DNA from 2 places in the Caulobacter sp. GW821-FHT12A07 genome. Region 2 is predicted to be linked to the other one. Evidence: predicted binding sites of a transcription regulator. Region 2 holds the regulator's gene; the other holds the start of a gene.
The links. Region 2 encodes LexA, which represses DNA repair genes until DNA is damaged. Its sites were predicted from a motif close to ATGTTCNCNANNTGTTCT; they were not measured.

Region 1: the regulator LexA is predicted to act here: its motif matches at 4,876-4,893, upstream of AC1RRS_RS08235 (putative DNA modification/repair radical SAM protein).

Annotation. Positions count from the first base shown of each region.
Region 1 is NZ_JBXAQX010000003.1:354,212-363,762, reverse strand. It holds gene AC1RRS_RS08250 (FecR family protein) at 450-1,406, opposite strand; gene AC1RRS_RS08245 (RNA polymerase sigma factor) at 1,403-2,023, opposite strand; gene AC1RRS_RS08240 (UdgX family uracil-DNA binding protein) at 2,207-3,643, opposite strand; gene AC1RRS_RS08235 (putative DNA modification/repair radical SAM protein) at 3,643-4,863, opposite strand; gene AC1RRS_RS08230 (hypothetical protein) at 4,976-5,266, shown strand; gene pdeM (ligase-associated DNA damage response endonuclease PdeM) at 5,449-6,156, opposite strand; partial or broken gene AC1RRS_RS08220 (ligase-associated DNA damage response DEXH box helicase) at 6,153-8,846, opposite strand; gene AC1RRS_RS08215 (M28 family metallopeptidase) at 9,034-9,551, shown strand, end outside.
Region 2 is NZ_JBXAQX010000008.1:20,952-30,502, forward strand. It holds gene trpC (indole-3-glycerol phosphate synthase TrpC) at 1-531, shown strand, start outside; gene lepB (signal peptidase I) at 618-1,415, shown strand; gene lexA (transcriptional repressor LexA) at 1,720-2,427, shown strand; gene AC1RRS_RS16830 (bifunctional helix-turn-helix transcriptional regulator/GNAT family N-acetyltransferase) at 2,574-3,494, shown strand; gene AC1RRS_RS16835 (isocitrate lyase/PEP mutase family protein) at 3,491-4,252, opposite strand; gene AC1RRS_RS16840 (ComEC/Rec2 family competence protein) at 4,303-6,363, opposite strand; gene gltX (glutamate--tRNA ligase) at 6,542-7,963, shown strand; gene gltA (citrate synthase) at 8,031-9,311, shown strand; gene AC1RRS_RS16855 (3-oxoacyl-[acyl-carrier-protein] synthase III C-terminal domain-containing protein) at 9,454-9,551, shown strand, end outside.

The sequences.
Region 1 (9,551 bases), on a different contig from region 2:
ACGGATCTTCCCAATCCGCCCCAGTCCCGCTCGATCGCATCCCGCCGCCGCATGGTCGCTGGCCGCGCGCCCCTTCGGTGCGGCGAGACGGGGTTATTATGCAGCGGGTTTGAGCGCGTCTGATCCAGAGCGGTGAGAAAGTTGCAAGGGGTTGGATTGGTTGGGGTTTTTGGCGCGGTCGACGGGGATTGGCAGCGCTCTATCCCCGTCCGCGTTCCTTCTCCCCTTGCGGGAGAAGGTGGCGGCGAAGCCGTCGGATGAGGGGTCTCTCAAACTTGAGACGCATCACCCGGCCTGACCGCCGCACGCAGCTTCGAGGTCTGAGAGACCCCTCACCCGACCCTGCTCTGCAGGGCCACCCTCTCCCGCAAGGGGAGAGGGATCAGTTGTTCCGCTTTCGCGGGGATTTTACGGGAGAGGGCTTGGGCCACCTCCCGTGGGGGAGGTCCCTACCCCTTCCGCGCCAGGCGGATCACGCCGTCGTCGCCTTCGCTGGCCCGGACCGGGAAGGCGCTGGTGACGGCGGTGACGAAGGCCTGGGGTTCGGTGCTCTGGAAGTAGCCGGCCAGGCGCAGGTCGGCGATCGACGGGTCGGCGATGCGGACCTTCTGGCGGTTGTAGCGGTTGAACTCGGCCACGGCCTGGCTCAGCGACTGGCCGTTCAGCGCGATGGCGCCCTGGCGCCAGGCCAGGGCCCGGTCGATCTCGGCGTCCGACAGCGGCTGGGCGTGGCCGCCGTGCGGGCCGTAGACCATGGCCGTGCCGGCGGCGATCCGCACCTCCTTGGCCGGCCCCTTGCCGTCGGGCTCGATGTCGGCGGCGCCGCGACGGACGGTGACGGCGGCGTTCTCGGCCCCCAGGCGGACGGAAAGCTCGCCGCCGCCGGTCTCGATGCGGGCGTCGCGGGCCTTGACCACGAAGGGACGCGCGTCGGGGGCGGCCTCGAACAGGGCCTCGCCCTTGACCAGCTTCACCTCGCGCACGCCGTTGCGGTAACGCACGACGACCTTGCTGTCGGTGTTGAGCTCGATGCGGCTGTTGTCGGCCAGCACCACGACGCGGCGCTCGCCGATGTCGGTGGCGTAGGCGGTCGAGGCGGTGGCGCTGAGCATGCCGGCCCCGAGGACGCCGGCGATGGCGACGGCGGCGGCCATCATGGTCCAGGGCGAGCGGCGGTCGAAGGCCCGGCGGGCTTCTTCCGGCGCGAACAGGTCGGCGTCCGGCTTGGCGGAGACTGGCTTGAAGACGCGCAGGCGGTCGGCGCGCTCCCAGGCGGCGTGCTCGCGCTCGAAGGCGGCCTCGTTCTCGAAGCTTTCGGCGCGCCAGGCCTCGAAGGCGGCCCGTTCGTCAGGCGCGCAGGCAGGATCGGACAGCCGCACCACCCACTGGGCGGCGGCCGTTCTCACTGCTTCGCGTCGCGATCCCGCTTCCCGACCCATGAACGCCCTTCGTCGATACGCACTGGCTGGGTCGCGCCTGGGCGGCCCAGCTTTTCGGAACAGTAGCGAAGCCCCTTGATCAGGTGCTTCTCGACAGTCGAGACGGACAGGCCCATGCGAACCGCTATCTCGCCCGGCGACAGGCTATAGACTTTCCTGAGGGTGAATACACGCCGACATTGTGTCGGCAGCTCGGCGATCGCCTCGCGCAGCTGGCGAAGTTCGTCGCGCGAGACCAGCGAGGCCTCGGGTCCGGGGGTCTCGTCCATGCCGCCGATCTGCTCGAAATCGGCGACGGCGGTGATGGTCAGGACCTTGCGGCGACGCAGGCCGTCGAAGGCGATGTTGCGGATGGTGCGCGAGGCGAAGGCGGCGGGATTGGTGATTTCGCGCCAGGTCTTGCAGGCGATGACCCGGGCGAAGGCGTCGTGGACCAGATCTTCCGGATCGGCCTCGCCGTTGCGGCAAAACTTGCGCGCATAGGCCAGAAGCCGCGGTTCCAGGGGCAGGATTTCCCTGCGGAACCAGGCTCGGCGCTGTTCGTCTTCTGGTGTCATCGCCCTCGTTCCCCGGCCGGGAACCAACCCCGGCGAAGCCGTCGTGGCAAGAGGCGAACACGCGCCCCGACGGCGGAGAGGGCTTATGCGCCGTGTTTCCGCGGGTAACATTGCGAGGTGGGGCAAGGACTTGCGCCCGGTGCGCGGACGCCAAAAGATTCAGCAGATTTTTTGCGCGGCCTGTCCGTCAGGCGGGCGCTCGCGCCTCCTTCAGTCGAGCAGTCCGGCAAGCTCGCCCGCAAGGCGCAAATCCTCGACGAATTCGGCCCGGGCGCGTTCGCGGACGGCGGCGTCCGGCAGGCGCAGCAGGAAGGACGGGTGGTAGGTCAGCACCGCCCGGGTTTGATCGGGCAGTTGCAGCGCCTTGCCGCGATTGGCGGTGATGGGCGTGGCCTTGCCCATCACCGCCTGCGCCGCCGTCGCGCCGAGGGCGACGATGACGCGGGGGCGGACGAGGCGCCGCTCGGCGTCCAGCCACCAGCGGCAGGCCTGCACCTCGCCGCGATCGGGGGTCTTGTGGATGCGCCGCTTGCCGCGCGACTCGTGCTTGAAGTGCTTCACGGCGTTGGTGACATAGGTCCGATCGCGCGGCACGCCGGCTTGTTCGAGCGCCTCGTCGAACACCTGGCCGGCGGGGCCGACGAAGGGGCGGCCGGCCAGGTCCTCCTGGTCGCCGGGCTGTTCGCCGACGAACATCAGCCGGGCCTGGGCCGCGCCATGGCCGGGCACGCCTTGCGTGGCGTCGCGCCACAGGTCGCAGCGGCGGCAGACCTGAACGGCGGCCTCCACCGCGTCCAGGCTGGTGGGGATGTCGCCGTTGTAGGATCCGTCGCGAGCCTGGCGCAGGGCGGCCTTCAGCACGCGGTCGGGAGCGGGCGAGGGGGCGGCGGCGACCATGGCGGCGGCGCGCGCCTGGGCGGTTTCGATCAGCTGCGGAATGAGCCGCGCCTCGGGAAGGTTGCGCCAATACCGCTCGGGCATCTCCTGGCGCATCATCCTCTCGTTCAGCCGCGCCGGGTTGAAGATCGAGGCGTAGTAGGTGCGCCAGAGCTCCTCCTGGGCGTCTTCGGCCGGCGCGTCGGCCGGATCGGCGCCGTCGGAGACCTTCAGCGTCTGCCCGTCCCAGGCCACGCAGGCGTCGGGCGTCAGTATGGTCCAGGTCATGGTGGTGAAGCGGCGGGCGAAGAACGGCGCGGCGGCCTCGGTGACGCGGTGGGCCGGCTCGAACCAGGCGGCGTAGGCCTCCGGCTCAGTCTCGATCAGGCGGAAGCGGACGAAGGCGTGCATCTTGTGGATCGCCCGCGAGACGGCTTTTTCCATGTCGCGGGCCTTGGCGACATCGGGATCGGCGGGGTTGTCGATCAGGCGGGGCTCGCGCTCCAGCCGCCATAGCAGCCGATAGAGCAGGGCGAAGCGCTCGCCGGAGCGGTGCAGGACGACGGACCTTGCCAGCTCGACGAAGGCGGGCGGGACGCTGAAGGCGCCGGCGGTGGGCGCGGCGGTCGGGGTGACGGGCGCGGCTTCGAAGAGGTCGCGCTCCACCGTCCAGATCACCGTCTCGGGCGGGACGCCCTCGCCCCGCAGCGCTCGCGCGGCCGTTCGCCAGCCGTCGAAGTCGATCTCGGAGGCCAGCCGCACCACGCGCATCAGAAGAGGCTCAGCTGGGCCGGTTCGATCAGGCGGGCCTTCAGGTGCTCGCCGTCGGTCGCCATGCCCGGCGTCCAGCCCTCGGCGACGACGAAGGCCCTGGCGCGCTTGACCACGGCGCCGACGCGCTTGAGGTCGTCGATGGTCAGCCGCGCCTGGCGACGGGCCAGCAGGATGCGGTCGACGGCCTTGGCGCCCAGGCCCGGCACGCGCAGCAGGGTCTCGCGGTCGGCGGCGTTGACGTCGACGGGGAACCTGTCGCGGTTGCGCAGCGCCCAGCCGGTCTTGGGATCGACCGAGAGGTCGAGATCCTCGCCGGCGCCGATGATCTCCGGCTGCTCGAAGCCGTAGAACCGCATCAGCCAGTCGGCCTGGTACAGGCGATGCTCGCGCAGCAGCGGCGGGCGGCTGGACGGCAGGCGGTGGCTGGAATCCGGGATCGGGCTGAAGGCCGAGTAGTAGACGCGGCTGAGACGATAGGCGCCGTAGAGCGAGGCGCTGCGGGCCAGGATGTCGCCGTCGCTCGCCTGGTCGGCGCCGACGATCAGCTGGGTCGACTGGCTGCGGGCGAAGGTCTTGCGCGGCGCGGTGCGGGCCGGCTCGGCGCGCTCGTCGATGGCCAGGCGCATGCGGCCCATGGCCCGCTTGATGTCGCCGACGTCCTTCTCGGGGGCCAGGGACTTGAGGCTCTCGTCCTGGGGCAGCTCGATGTTGATCGACACCCGGTCGGCATAGAGCCCGGCCTGCGCGGCCAGTTCCGGCGAGGCCTCGGGGATGAGCTTCAGATGGATGTAGCCGCGGAAGTCGTGGTCCAGCCGCAAGGCTTTCGCGATGCGGACCATCTCCTCCATCGTGTAGTCGCCGTTGCGGATGACGCCCGACGACAGGAAGAGGCCCTCGATATAGTTGCGCTTATAGAAGTTGAGGGTGAGGTCGACGACTTCCTTCACGCTGAACCGCGCCCGGGGCGTGTTCGACGACACCCGGTTGATGCAGTAGGCGCAGTCGTAGATGCAGAAGTTAGTCAGCAGGATCTTCAGCAGGCTGATGCAGCGCCCGTCCGGGGCGTAGGCGTGACAGATGCCCATGCCTTCGGTGGAGCCGACGCCCTTGCCGCCGACGGAGTCGCGCTTCTCCCCGCCCGATGAGGCGCAGGAGGCGTCGTACTTGGCGGCGTCGGCGAGGATGGAGAGCTTGCGGCGGATATCGAGAACGGCCATCCGCACAGTCTATAGTTCTCTATTTGTTCCGTCGAGTTCTGCGTTGTCGCAGTGAGGGCGGAACCGGCCGGGCGGCTCGCGCGATCCCTTTTACGGAAAAGGGAGTTCGCCAATGGCGCGCCGCAAGGAAGACTGGCCCTCGACGATGCTCGACGCCTGGGCGCTGGGGATGGAGGCCTCGGCCGTCATCGGCCTGCGGACCATGGTCCTGGCCGGCGGTGGGGCGCGGGCGCAGAGCGAGGCGATCCGCATGACCACCGAGAAGATGGCGGCGGCGGCCGACGTGGGGCTGAAGTTCTGGACGGGCGGTTTGCCCCAGGCACCGGACGCGGCGACGCGGGCGGTGATCCGGGACTACCGGACCAAGGTGCGCGCCAATCGCCGGCGGTTGGCGAAGGGGTAGCTTCGCGGCTTCCTCAAATCGTCATCCCGGCCGGAGCGTAGCGTAAGCCGGGACCCAGGGGACCGGGCTCGGCGGCTGCTTCATCCGCCGGCGGTTGCAGGCGCGTTGCGGCGGCCCCTGGGTCCCGGATAAGCCCTGCGGGCTTTCCGGGATGACGAGTGTGGGGAGGCTTGGACGAGGTCTCAGTCCGGCCGCAGCGAGCGCGGGCCCACGGCGTGCACCCGCTTGCCGCCGAGCGCCCCGGCCAGCGGCGGCGCGGCGAACAGGTTGGAGAAGGCCTGGTCGAGGATGTTGAGGCCCCCGGTATAGGCCCCGAAGGCCGGCAGGATCAGGCGCTGGCCGTCGGTGACGAAGCAGCGCTTGCGCACGCTGCCGCGACCGCTGGAGACGCGGGCGGCCGGGTGCAGGTGGCCGGCGACCTCGCCGGGCTGGACGCCGGGCTCGGGTTCGTGGCGCAGGATCAGGCCGCCGATGGAAAGCTCGTCGATCACCTGGCCGGGCAGGGCGCGCGGGCCGTCGGCGTCGTGGTTGCCCACCGCCCAGATCAGGTCGCGGCCGACGGACAGGGCGCGCAGGCGCTCGGCGTCGTCGGCGGCCAGGCGATCCTCGGCCGCGCCGTCGTGGAAGCTGTCGCCCAGGAAGATCAGGGTCGCTGGCTTCAGGGCCGCCACCTCCGCCTCCAGCCGGGTCAGGGTCTCGCGGGTGTCGTAGGGCGGCAGCATCTGGCCAAAGCGCGCGGCGTAGGACGAGCCCTTCTCGAAGTGCAGGTCGGCGACCACCAGAGCGCGCTCGGCCTCCAGCCACAGGGCGCCGGAGCCACGCAGCAGCACCAGCCGCTCGGACACCATGACCGTCAGGCCGCCGCAGTCGCTGAGCTGGAACCTCGTCAAGACAGCGCCTCCGCGATCAGGTCTTCCTCCGCCTCGGCCAGGATCATGTCGCTGGCCGCGTCGCCGGGCGCGCGCTCGCGGCCGATCTCCAGCATGATCGGCACGGCGAAGGGCGAAACCTTGTCCAGCGCCGCATGGCGGATGCGGCCCTTGATGCGGGCCAGTAGATCCCCCAGCCGCGCCACGTCCAGCTGACCGGTCGCCGCATCCATGCGCGCGCAGCGTAGCAAGAGGTGGTCGGGCTGGTGCTTGCGCAGCACGTCGTAGATCAGGTCGGTCGAGAAGGTGACCTGCCGGCCGGACTTCTCCTCGCCGGGATAGCGCCGCTCGATCAGGCCGCCGACCAGGGCGCAGGCCTTGAAGGCGCGCTTCATCAGGAAGCTCTCGTTCAGCCAGTCCTCGAGGTCGTCGCCCAGCATGTCCTGGTCGAAGAGGTCGGCCAGATCCAGCTCGTCCATCGGCCGCAGCGACCAGATATTGAGGGCGTAGTCGTTGCAGACGAAGCCCAGCGGCCCGACGCCCAGGCGGTCGAGCCGGCGGGTCAGCAGCATGGCCAGGGTGGTGTGCGCCAGGCGCCCCTCGAACGGATACATGACCATGTGGAAGCGCTTCCCGCGCGGGAAGGTCTCCAGCAGCATCTCGTCCTCGTCCGGGATCAGCGAGCGGAGCTTCTGGTAGGCCATCCACTCCTGGACGTCGGGGGGCAGGGCCAGCCACTCGGCCTCGTCGTGCATCATCTTGCGCACGCGCGACGCCAGATAGGTCGAGAGCGGGAACTTCGAGCCGCCCCAACTGGGCATCTTGGGGTCCTTGTCGGGGGCGGGCGTCACGAAGGCGTCGGCGCCGACCAGGCTGTTGAAGCGCCAGACCTGGCCGGCGAAGACGAAGGTGTCGCCCGGCGTCAGCTGCTCGAAATAGCCTTCCTCGGCCTCGCCGATCTTGCGGCCGCCCATGGGACGGCGACCGCCGCCGATGCGGACATTGACCACGGCCGGCGAGACGATGGCCCCGACGTTCATCCGGTGGCGCTGGACGACCTGGGCGTTGCGGGCCTTCCAGAAGCCGTCCGCGTCTTCCACGATCCGGCGGAAGCGATCGTAGGTCTTCAGCGCATAGCCGCCGGTGGAGACGAAATCGACGACGGTCTCGAAGTCTTCCCACGACAGGTCAGCATAGGGGCCGGCGGTGCGGACCTCGTCATAGAGGTCGAGCAGCTTGAAGGGCTCGGAACAGGCGCAGCCCATGACGTGCTGGGCCAGGACGTCGAGGGCGCCGACGCGGGCCGGCTCGCCGTCGAGGTGGTTCTCCAGGATGGCGTCGGCGGCGGCGCGGCATTCCAGCATCTCGAAGCGGCTGGCGGGCACGAACAGGGCGCGGCTGGGCTCGTCGAGGCGGTGGTTGGCGCGGCCGATCCGCTGGACCATCCGCGAGGCCCCCTTGGGCGCGGCCAGCTGGATGACGAGATCGACGTCGCCCCAGTCGATGCCCATGTCGAGCGTCGAGGTGCAGACCACGGCCCGCAGCTCACCGCGCGCCATGGCCGCCTCGACCTTGCGCCGCTGCTCGGCCGACAGGCTGCCGTGGTGCAGGGCGATCGGCAGGCCCTCGTCGTTGAGCTTCCAGAGCTCCTGGAACGCAAACTCCGCTTGAAAGCGCGTGTTGACGAAGACCAGCGCCGTGCGGCTGGCGGCGATGATCGCATAGACCTCGGCCATGGCGTGCTGGGCGGTGTGGCCGGCCCACGGCACGCGGCCGCCGGAGACGAGGACTTCGACGACGGGTTGCGCGCCGCCGGAGCCGAGGACGAGGTCGACGGATGGAACCTCCCCCAGGGGGGGAGGCGATCGCGTAGCGATCGGAGGGGGGAGGGTGTCCGGCGTTGCGGAAGCTGAAACCGCCCCCCCACCGGCGCGATGCGCCGCCTCCCCCAGGGGGGGAGGTTTCTGGGTTTTCAGACCCTCTCCCCGAAGGGGGAGGTGGCCCGGAGGGCCGGAGGGGGAAGGGGCTGCTGAGGTGGGATCACTTCCCCCTCCGTCGGCTTCGCCGACACCTCCCCCTTCAGGGGGAGGGTTTTTACCCAACCACCGCCGCACGAGATCCGGATCATCGACCGTCGCCGACAGGCCCACCCGGCGCATGCGCGGCGCGAACTGCTGCAAGCGTGCGATGGCGAGCGCCAGGAGGTCGCCGCGCTTGGAGGGCCACATGGCGTGGGCTTCGTCGACGATGACGCACGACAGGTCGGCGAAGTATTCGCGCGCGCCTTCCCAGGCGCAGAACAAAGCGAGCTGCTCGGGCGTGGTCAGCAGGATGTCGGGCGGGCGGATGCGTTGGCGGGCCTTGCGGCTTTCGCCGGTGTCGCCGGTGCGGCTCTCGGCGACGATGGAGAGGCCCATCTCGCGGATGGGGGTCATCAGGTTGCGCTCGACGTCGACGGCCAGGGCCTTGAGCGGCGAGATGTAGAGGGTGTGGATGCCGGCCGGCGTGTTGCGGGGCGCCCGTTCGGCCAGCTCGATCAGGCTGGGCAGGAAGCCGGCCAGGGTCTTGCCGCCGCCGGTCGGGGCGATCAGCAGGGCGTCGCGGCCGGCCTTGGCCTTCTCGATCATCGCCAGCTGGTGGGCGCGCGGCGCCCAGCCGCGGGCGGCGAACCACTCGGTGAAGCGCGGGGGAAGCAGGTCGGCCGGAACCATCGACGGGGCTATAGCATGTTCCTGTTCTGTTTCTGGCGGGGAATCGACATTGCCAGCGCGCGACAGCCGAAAGTGGTAGCCGGTTTCGGCGCCCGTCGCGCGCCAGACGCGCAAAGAACAGCGTGCGAAGTTTGCCCTCGTTCGCCAAGCTTCCTAGGGTCGGCCCCGAAAGTTTTCGGAGTTCGCCATGTCCCGCGCCGCCCTTCTGCTGACCGCCGCCCTGGCTCTGCCGGCCCTGGCTCATGCTCAGGCGAAGATCGACAGCGGCCCGATCGATCCGGCCAGGCTGTCGGAGATCACCCGGGTGCTGGCGTCCGACGAATTCCAGGGCCGCGCCCCGGGCGGTCCGGCCGAGCAGAAGACCACCGACTACATCGCCGCCCAGTTCAAGGCGCTTGGCCTGGAGCCGGCCGGCGACGCGGGCAGCTACACCCAGAAGGTGCCGCTGGTGCACACCCGCATCGACGGGCCGATCGCCATGAGCTTCGCCACCGCCGGCGGCGCGGTGCCGCTTGTCCAGGGCGAGCAGGCCCAGGTCATGACACTGCTGCCGGTCGATACGGTGGCGATCAAGGACGCCCCGCTGGTCTTCGTCGGCTACGGCGTCAGCGCGCCCGAGCGCGGCTGGGACGACTTCAAGGGCGCGGACCTGAAGGGCAAGGTCGCCGTCTTCCTGATCAGCGACCCGGACCTGGAAGCGGTCGA
Region 2 (9,551 bases):
GGCGCGGCCTGCCTTTCCGTGCTGACCGACGGCCCAAGCTTCCAGGGCGCCGACGAATACCTGGTGGCCGCCCGGGCGGCGACCGCCCTGCCCTGCATCCGCAAGGATTTCCTGGTCGACCCGTGGCAGGTGGCCGAGAGCCGCGCCCTGGGCGCCGACGCCATCCTGGTGATCCTGGCGATGATCGACGATGCGCTGGCCGCCGAACTGATGGCCGAGGCCGCGCGCCTGGGCATGGACGCCCTGGTCGAGGTGCACGACGAGGCCGAGACCGAGCGCGCTGGCCAGTTGGGCGCGACGCTGTTCGGCGTCAACAACCGCGACCTCAAGAGCTTCGTCGTTGACCTGGCCGTCACCGAGCGCCTGGCCAAGCTGGCCCCGGCCGGCTCGCTGCTGGTCACCGAGAGCGGCCTCTTCACCCATGCCGACGTGGTGCGGATGGAGGCCTGCGGGGCCACCGCCATGCTGGTCGGCGAAAGCCTGATGCGCCAGGCCGACGTCACGGCCGCGACCCGCGAGCTGATCGGCTAGACTTCCCATAACGGCGCTCGGCCACGTTTCGGCCAAGCTCGCGCTTCTCAATGCCCCTCGGTGTTCGACATCGAGGGGCTTTTCGCATGACCGCCGACAAGACGTCGCTTCGCGCGAAACTGGGCGCGCATCTGATCGACTGGGCCAGGACCCTGGCGCTGACGGCGGCCATCGTGCTCGTGCCGCGCACGGTGCTGTGCCAGCCGTTCGTGATCCCGTCGGGCTCGATGGAGCCGACCCTGCTGGTCGGCGACCGCATCCTGGTCAACAAGTTCGCCTATGGCTGGAGCCGCCATTCGGCGCCGTTCAGCCCGCAGATCGGCCATGGTCGGCTGATGGGGCGCGAGCCCCGGCGCGGCGACGTGGTGGTGTTCAAGAAGCCGGGCGATGGCCGCACCGACGTCATCAAGCGCCTGATCGGCCTGCCGGGCGACGAGCTGCAGGTGGTGGACGGGGTGCTGCGCATCAACGGCGCGCCAGTGGTTCAACAGCCCCTGGGGACGCGGATGGAGGACACCCCGTTCGGGGAGCTGCCCGCCGAGCGCTTCGTCGAGACCCTGCCGGGCGGCAAGACGCATCTGGCCAACAGCTACGGCCCGCGCACGGCGGCCGGCAACACCGCCGTCTATCGCGTGCCCGAGGGCTGCTACTTCATGATGGGCGACAATCGCGACAACTCGCTCGACAGCCGCTTCGACCCGGGCCCGATCCCGGCCGGCCAGGCCCGCTGCGCCTGGAACCCGGCGGTGGACGCCAATCTGCCGGCGCAGATCGGCATGGGCTTCGTGCCGTTCGAGAACCTGGTCGGTCGCGCCGAGATGGTGGTGTTCTCGTGGGAAAGCGGCGCCGGCCCGCGATGGAATCGGTCGTTCCAGCGGCTGTGAATCGGCGGTTGGGGTCCGGGAATCGCGGTCTCGGCGGCGATATTCTCGGAGCTTCCGGCGCGGCGCGATCGCACCGTCTACGGAAAATCGCGGCCCGGTCTGTTTTCACGGCAGCGTGCAGCCGACTGAGAACGGCGGACTTATCCGACGTAAAATCAGTCATTTAGGCCCCGCGTCCTGACATGAACGGCGCGAACGAACTGGCAGAACGCCGGTCGCCGTAATTCACTTGACCTTAACCAAGAACACCTAGAGAACATTCGCAAGGTTTGCGGTTTGTTCCGCGACGACTTGCGAGGCCGTCATGCTCACCCGCAAGCAGCACGAGCTGCTGATGTTCATCCACGAACGGATCAAGGAGACCGGCGTCTCCCCCTCCTTCGACGAGATGAAGGAGGCCCTGGACCTGGCGTCGAAGTCGGGCATCCACCGGCTGATCACCGCCCTGGAAGAGCGCGGCTTCATCCGCCGCCTGGCCCACCGGGCCCGGGCGCTGGAGGTGGTGAAGCTGCCGCAGCAGGCCACGACGGCCGCCCCGCCCAAGGGGCGCGGGGCGTTCCGGCCGCAGGTGCTGGAAGGCGGCGGCCCCGCCCCTTCGGCGCCCGCCCCGACCCTGCCGATCGCCAATGACAGCCGCGAGCTGCCGATCCTGGGCCGCATCGCCGCCGGTACGCCGATCGACGCCATCCAGCACGAGCGCGACCGCCTGCCGGTGCCCGAGAGCATGCTGGGCGGCGGCGAGCACTACGTTCTCGAGGTGCAGGGCGACTCGATGATCGAGGCCGGCATCCTGGACGGCGACTATGTGATCATCCGGAAGGGCGACACGGCCAACAGCGGCGAGATCGTCGTCGCCCTGGTCGGCGAGGAAGCCACGCTGAAGCGCCTGCGCAAGAAGGGCGGCTCGATCGCCCTCGAAGCGGCCAACCCCAAGTACGAGACCCGCATCTTCGGCCCCGACCAGGTCGAGGTGCAGGGCAAGCTGGTGGGACTGATCCGCCGCTATCACTGACGGTTAGGCCGGCACGACGGTTCGAGGGCGCGATCGCGAGGTCGCGCCCTTTTCCGTTTCGGGGGCGCGGCGATGGCCGCCCAATCGGCCAGTGTTGACTCAGTCAATAAATATCCAATATTGACACAATCAACATTGGAGGCCGCATGACCGATCGCCACGACACCGACGTCGCCACCCTGCGCGCCTTCAACCGCGTCTACACAAGCCGCCTGGGCCTGCTGGACGCCAGCTATGACGGCAGCCCGTTCACCCTGAGCGAGGCGCGGGTTCTCTACGAGCTGGCCAACCGGACCGACGCGATGGCCGCCGACATCGCCCGCGCCCTGCGGCTGGATCCGGCCCAGGTCAGCCGCACGATCAAGCGCTTCTCCGAACGGGGCCTGGTCACGGCGCGCGAGAACCCGGCCCACGGCCGCCACCAGCTGCTGAGCCTGACCAATGAGGGCCGCGCGACCTTCGCCGCTCTCGAAGCCAACACCCGCGCCAGCGTCGGCGCCCTGATCGAGGGACTGCATCCGCTGCAGCGGGCGCGCCTGCTCGAGGCGGCCGGCGCGATCAACGAGGTGTTCGAGGACGGCGCGCCCGAGGTCGTGCTGCGCGCCTTGCGCCCCGGCGACCTGGGCCTGGTCGCCTCGCGCCAGGCGGTGCTCTACGCCAGCGAATACGGCTGGGACGGCGACTACGAGGCCCTGGTGGCCGGCATCCTGGCCGACTTCCACCACAACTTCGATCCCGCCCGGGACGACGCCTGGATCGCGCAGGCCGGCGGCCGGATGGTCGGCTCGATCTTCCTGGTGCGCGGCGATGCGCCCGGCGTGGCCAAGCTGCGGCTGCTCTATGTGGAGGCGCAGGCCAGAGGCCTGGGCGTGGGCCGGCGGCTGGTCGAGACCTGCGTCGAACGCGCCCGGGCGCTGGGCTACCAGCGGCTCGACCTCTGGACCGTCAGCGTCCTGACCGCCGCGCGCCGGCTCTACGAGCAGGCCGGTTTCCAGCTGACCCACGAGGCGCCCGGCCGCCAGTTCGGCCACGACCTGATCGACCAGACCTGGTCGCTGGACCTCTAGACCGCCAGCGCTTTCGCCGCCGCGTCGAAGCCGGCCCAGGCCGCCGCGGCCAGGGCCGCGCCGGTGCTGGCGCGGCGCACGCCCAGGCCCGGCAGGTCGGCGAGCTTCATGTCCGGTCCCCACAGCAGCACGTTGACCGGCTTGGGCGCCACGGCCGCGACGATGGCGGCGATGTCGTCGTACTTCTTCACGCCCGGCGCATAGAGGCAGTCGGCGCCGGCCTCGGCATAGGCGACCAGGCGCTCGATGGTCGGGGCGAGGTCGTCGCGGCCGATCAGGAAGCCCTCGGTCCGGCCGACCAGGATCACGTCCTGGCCCGAGGCGTCGATGGCGGCGCGGGCGGCGGCGATGCGGGCGACGGCGTCGGGCAGGTCGTAGAGGTCCTTGCCGGTGCGATCCTCGATCGACAGGCCGGCGACGCCGGTTTCGACCGCGCGAGCGACATTGGCGGCGACGCCTTCGGGCGTGTCGGCGAACCCCGCCTCGAAGTCGGCGTTGACGGGCAGGTCGGTGGCGGCGACCAGCCCGCGCAGATGCTCAAGCACCTCGTCGACCGTGACCTCGCCGTCGGCCCGGCCCCAGGACCAGGCCATGCCGGCGCTGGTCGAGGCCAGGGCCTTGAAGCCCAGCTTCTGGAGCCGGACCGCGCCGCCGGCGTCCCACGGATTGGGCAGGGCGAAGAAGCCGTCGGCGTGCAGGGCGCGGAAGGCGGCTCGCCTTCCAGCGAACTTGGCGGCGAGCTCAGTGGCGTCGGTCATCGGGTCTTCCTTCAGTACGGGGCGCGAGTCCTTACGGCCGCCGGCCGCGACTATCCGCCCGGTTCTTGCGCATTCCTGTCAGCAGTCGCCACCCAGGGTCGCGCGCCGCGCAGGGGCTGGGCCCAGACGATCCACCAGCCGTCGCGGCGGCGCCAGAGCTCGGCCGAACCGCCAACCGCGAAATCCTCGCCCGCCAGCACGACGGCGTCGTGACAGGCCGCCGGCAGGACGGCGGGACGGGATCCGCGCACCACCACCACCTGGGCGCCGGCGCAGAGGCGCTGCAAACCCGCGAAGTCGGGCGCGCGGCGGGTCCAGGACAGGCTGACGGCGACAGGGGCGGACGGCAGCGGCGCGCAGGAGACGCGGTCGCAGGCGAAGTCCTTGCCGGCGATGGGCGTCAGACCCCGGCGGCGGGCCCAGAGATCGGCGCCGAAGCGGCGGGCGTCCGGGCGCAGCAGCACCGCCTCCCCGCCCCGGCGCGCGGCGGCCGTGGCGCCGTCGGCCGAAATCCACAGGTCGGGCGGCGCAGGGCGCGGCCAGAGGGCCACGGCCAGGGCCAGCGGGACGCCCAGCCAGCGCAGCCGGCCCTTCCACAGGCACAGCAGCATGATGCCGAGGAACGACAGGGCCAGGGTGAAGGGCGGGCCGCTGGCGACAACCTGCTGGGCGCCGTGGGCGCCGGCGAACCAGCGGGCGATGGCGGTCATGGCGTCGACGCCCCAGCCGGCCACGGCCAGGAACGGCGCGCCCAGACCCAGCGGCTCCAGCACGGCGCCGACCGCCAGGAACGGCATGATCACCAAGGACGACAGCGGCGAGACCGCCAGGTTGGCCGGCAGCCCCCAGACGGCGACGCGGTTGAAGTGCTGCATGGCGAACGGACCGGTGGCCATGCCGGCCACGAAGCTGGCGCCGACGCTGATGGCGAGCCAGCCCATGGCGGCCTGGGTGAAGCGGATCGGCCAGGGCACGGAGATCTCGCGCGGCTGGCGCGGCCAGGCCTCGGCCAAGGCGACCAGGGCGGCGGTGGCGGCGAACGACATCTGGAAGCCGGGCGCCCCGGCCGACTCGGGCTGGGCGACCAGGATGATCAGGGCCGCCAGGGCCAGGCCGTGCAGGCTGACAGCCTGGCGGTCGGCCAGGATCGCCAGGAAGGCCACGGCGGCCGTGATCGCCGCGCGCAGGGCCGGCGGCGGCGCGCCGGAGATGATCAGGTAGGCGCCGACGGCCGCGAGACCGGCGACGGCGGCGATCTTCTTGCCCGAGACCCGCAGGGCGACCCACGGCCAGGCGGCGATCAGCAGACGGACGGCCGCGAACACGAAGCCGCCGACGATGGCCATGTGCAGGCCGGATATGGAGAGGATGTGGGCCAGGCCCGAGGCGCGCATGGCCTCGGTCTGCTCCGGCGTCACCCAGGCCTCGTGGCCAGTGACCATGGCCGCGGCGATGCCGCCGCTCTCCGGTCCCAGCCGCTCGACGATGCGGGAGGCGAGATCCCAGCGCACGGCGTTGACCGCCATGGAGAGGCGCAGCCGCCAGGGCGGCGGGTCGAGCGCGGTCTCCTCGATCTGGCCGACCACGAAGCCGACGCCGCCCACGCCGTTGAACCAGGCGTCGCGGGCGAAGTCGTAGGCACCGGGCGCGGCCGGCGGCGGCGGGGCCGACAGCATGGCCTTCAGGCGCAGGGCAGAACCGGGCGGCGGCGCGACCTCGCCTTCGGCCAGGCTGACCCGGATTCGGGTGGGCGTCGCTTCTGGCGACAGCCGTGAGATCGACACCGGCGCGACCAGCAGGCGCGGTCCGGCGGCGCCGGGCGAGACCACATCGACGACGAAGCCGTCGATGACCCGCACGCTCCGCTCGACCGGCATGACCGGCGCGGCGACCCGGTCGCAGCGGACCTTTCCGGCCAAGGCTCCGCTGGCGGCGAAGGCGGCCAGGGTCAAGGGAATCGCCAGGCCGCTCCAGCGTGGCCAACCCCGGCTCCAGATGGCGAGCACGGCCAAGGCGAGCGCGACCAGGGCCAGCAGCGACCACGAAGGCTCGACCTTCAGCTCCAGATAGCCGGCCGCGCCCAGGCCGAAGGCGACCGGCGCCCACAGCATCCAGCGGCCCGCGTTGAGCCTTGCCTCATCGATCGCCTGTGAAGCGAGCGCTGCGGGACTAGGACACCTTCGAACGGCCGTGCTAAGACGCGCCGCCCAGCGGCCGGCGCCTGCGTCGCGCGCAGCCGCCGAGCCTCCCGCCGCCCCCGCGGCCTCCAGACCGTCAGCTTCGAAGCCTATGTCCAGTTCCTCCCCCGCCCCCAGCGGCGTCGTCACCCGCTTCGCCCCGTCGCCGACCGGCTTCCTGCATATCGGCGGCGCCCGAACGGCGCTGTTCAACTGGTTATATGCACGCCATACGGGTGGGAAGTTCCTTATTCGCGTCGAGGACACCGACCGCGAGCGTTCGACCGAAGCGGCCGTGGCCGCGATCTTCGAAGGCCTCGACTGGCTGGGCATGAAGTCCGACGAGGAAGTCGTCTTCCAGTACAGCCGCGCCGACCGCCATCGGGCCGTCGTCGAGGAGATGCTGGCGGCCGGCCGCGCCTATCGCTGCTGGATGACCGTCGAGGAGCTGGCCGCCGCGCGCGAACTGGCCCGAGCCGGCGGGCCGGCCCTGCGCTCGCCCTGGCGCGACGCCCCGCCGCCCAACGATCCCACCCTGCCGCACGTCATCCGTTTCAAGGGACCGACCGAGGGCACGACCCTGGTCGACGATCAGGTCAAGGGTCCGGTGACCTTCAACAACGCCGACCTGGACGACCTGGTCCTGCTGCGCGCTGACGGCGCCCCGACCTACAACCTGGCCGTGGTGGTCGACGACCACGACATGGGCGTCACCCACGTGATCCGCGGCGACGACCACCTGAACAACGCCGCCCGCCAGACCCTGATCTACCAGGCCAATGGCTGGACCGTGCCGGCCTTCGGCCACATCCCGCTGATTCACGGCCCCGACGGCGCCAAGCTCAGCAAGCGCCATGGCGCGCAAGCCGTCGGCGAGTTCGCCGACATGGGCTACATCCCCGAGGGCATGCGCAACTACCTGGCGCGCCTGGGCTGGGGCCACGGCGACGACGAGGTGTTCAACGACGAACAGGCGATCAGCTGGTTCGACATCAAGGACGTGGTCAAGGCCCCTGCCCGCCTGGACTGGGCCAAGCTGAACTTCATCAACGGCCAGCACCTGCGCCAGGCCGACGACGCCCGCCTGACCGCCCTGACGCTGAAGGCCCTGACCGCCGCCGGGACCGACCTGCCGGCCGACGCCGAAGCCCGCATCGCCGGCGCCGTTCCGCAGGTCAAGGAAGGCGCCAAGACCATCCTGGAGTTGGGTGAACACGTGGCGTTCGCGCTCAAGGTGCGCCCGCTGGTCCTCGAAGAAAAAACCGCCAAGCAGCTTTCCGAGGAAACGGTCGCGCGCCTCGCACGACTTCGTGACCAGTTGGCCGCCGCCCCGGCCTGGGGCGTTTCGGAGCTGGAGACGCTGTTGAAATCGTTCGCGGAATCGGAGGCTGTCGGCTTCGGCAAGTTCGGCCCGCCGCTGCGCGGAATCCTCACCGGCGGGGCCCAGGCGCCCGACCTGAACAAGATCATGACCGCCCTTGGTCGTGACGAGTCGCTGGGGCGTCTTGACGACGCGCTGGCGTCGCGCGCATGAGGCGCTATAACGCAGCCGCGAAATACAAAACTGGACTGATCGTTCCATTATTGAAAGGGTCTCTCGCATGACCGACAAAGCCACGCTGACGATCGGCGATAAGAGCTACGACCTGCCGATCCTCAAGGGCAGCACGGGTCCGGACGTTCTGGACATCCGCAAGGTCTATGGCGAAAGCGACCACTTCACCTTCGATCCGGGCTTCACCTCGACCGCGTCGTGCGAGAGCAAGATCACCTATATCGACGGCGACGCCGGCGTTTTGCTGCACCGCGGCTATCCGATCGACCAGCTGGCCGAGAAGTCGTCGTTCCTCGAAGTCTGCCACCTGCTGCTGAACGGCGAACTGCCGACGGCCGCCGAACTGGCCAAGTTCGAGAACAACATCACCTACCACACGATGCTGCACGCGCAGTTCGACCGGTTCTTCGAAGGCTTCCGTCGCGACGCCCACCCGATGGCCGTCATGACCGGCGCCGTGGGCGCCCTGTCGGCCTTCTACGCCGACAGCATGAACGTCGACGACGCCCGCGAGCGTGAGATCAGCGCTCATCGCCTGATCGCCAAGATGCCGACGATCGCCGCCCGCGCCTACAAGTACACGATCGGCCAGCCGTTCGTGTCGCCGCGCAACGACCTGTCGTACTCGGAAAACTTCCTGCGCATGTGCTTCTCGGTCCCGGCCGAGGACTGGAAGCCGAACCCGGTCCTGACCCGCGCCATGGACCGCATCTTCATCCTGCACGCCGACCACGAGCAGAACGCCTCGACCTCGACCGTCCGTCTGGCCGGTTCGTCGGGCGCTCACCCGTTCGCCTGCATCGCCGCCGGCATCGCCTGCCTGTGGGGCCCGTCGCACGGCGGCGCCAACCAGGAAGCCCTGGAGATGCTCGAGCAGATCGGCACGGTCGACAAGATCCCCGAGTTCATCGAGGGCGTGAAGGCGCGCAAGCACAAGCTGATGGGCTTCGGCCACCGCGTGTACAAGAACTTCGACCCGCGCGCGAAGGTCATGCAGAAGACCTGCCACGAGGTCCTCGGCCAGCTGGGCATCAACGACCCGCTGCTCGAAGTGGCCATGGAGCTGGAAAAGATCGCGCTCAGCGATCCGTTCTTCATCGAGCGCAAGCTGTACCCGAACATCGACTTCTACTCGGGCATCACCCTGCGAGCGATGGGCTTCCCGACCAACATGTTCACCGTGCTGTTCGCCCTGGCCCGCACCGTCGGCTGGATCAGCCAGTGGAAGGAAATGTTCGAGGATCCGACCCGCAAGATCGGTCGTCCGCGTCAGCTCTATACGGGCTCGACCCAGCGCGACTACATCGACGTCGAAAAGCGCGGCTAAGCGCTTCTTCCGACTTCGGAATTACGGAAAGGCCTCGCGAAAGCGAGGCCTTTTTGTTTGCGCGCCAGCATTGCGCCGCGTTGCGGACGCGAGTGCATGCGACTAAGCGTTGATTGTTGTAGCGCTTTGGAAGGGTCGCGTAATGTCTGGTTTCACGCCGCTGCGGCTGTGCGGCCTGGGCGTCTACGAACCCCGACAGGCCCTGGCCTCCGACGAGCTGGACGCCCGCTACGGGCGTGA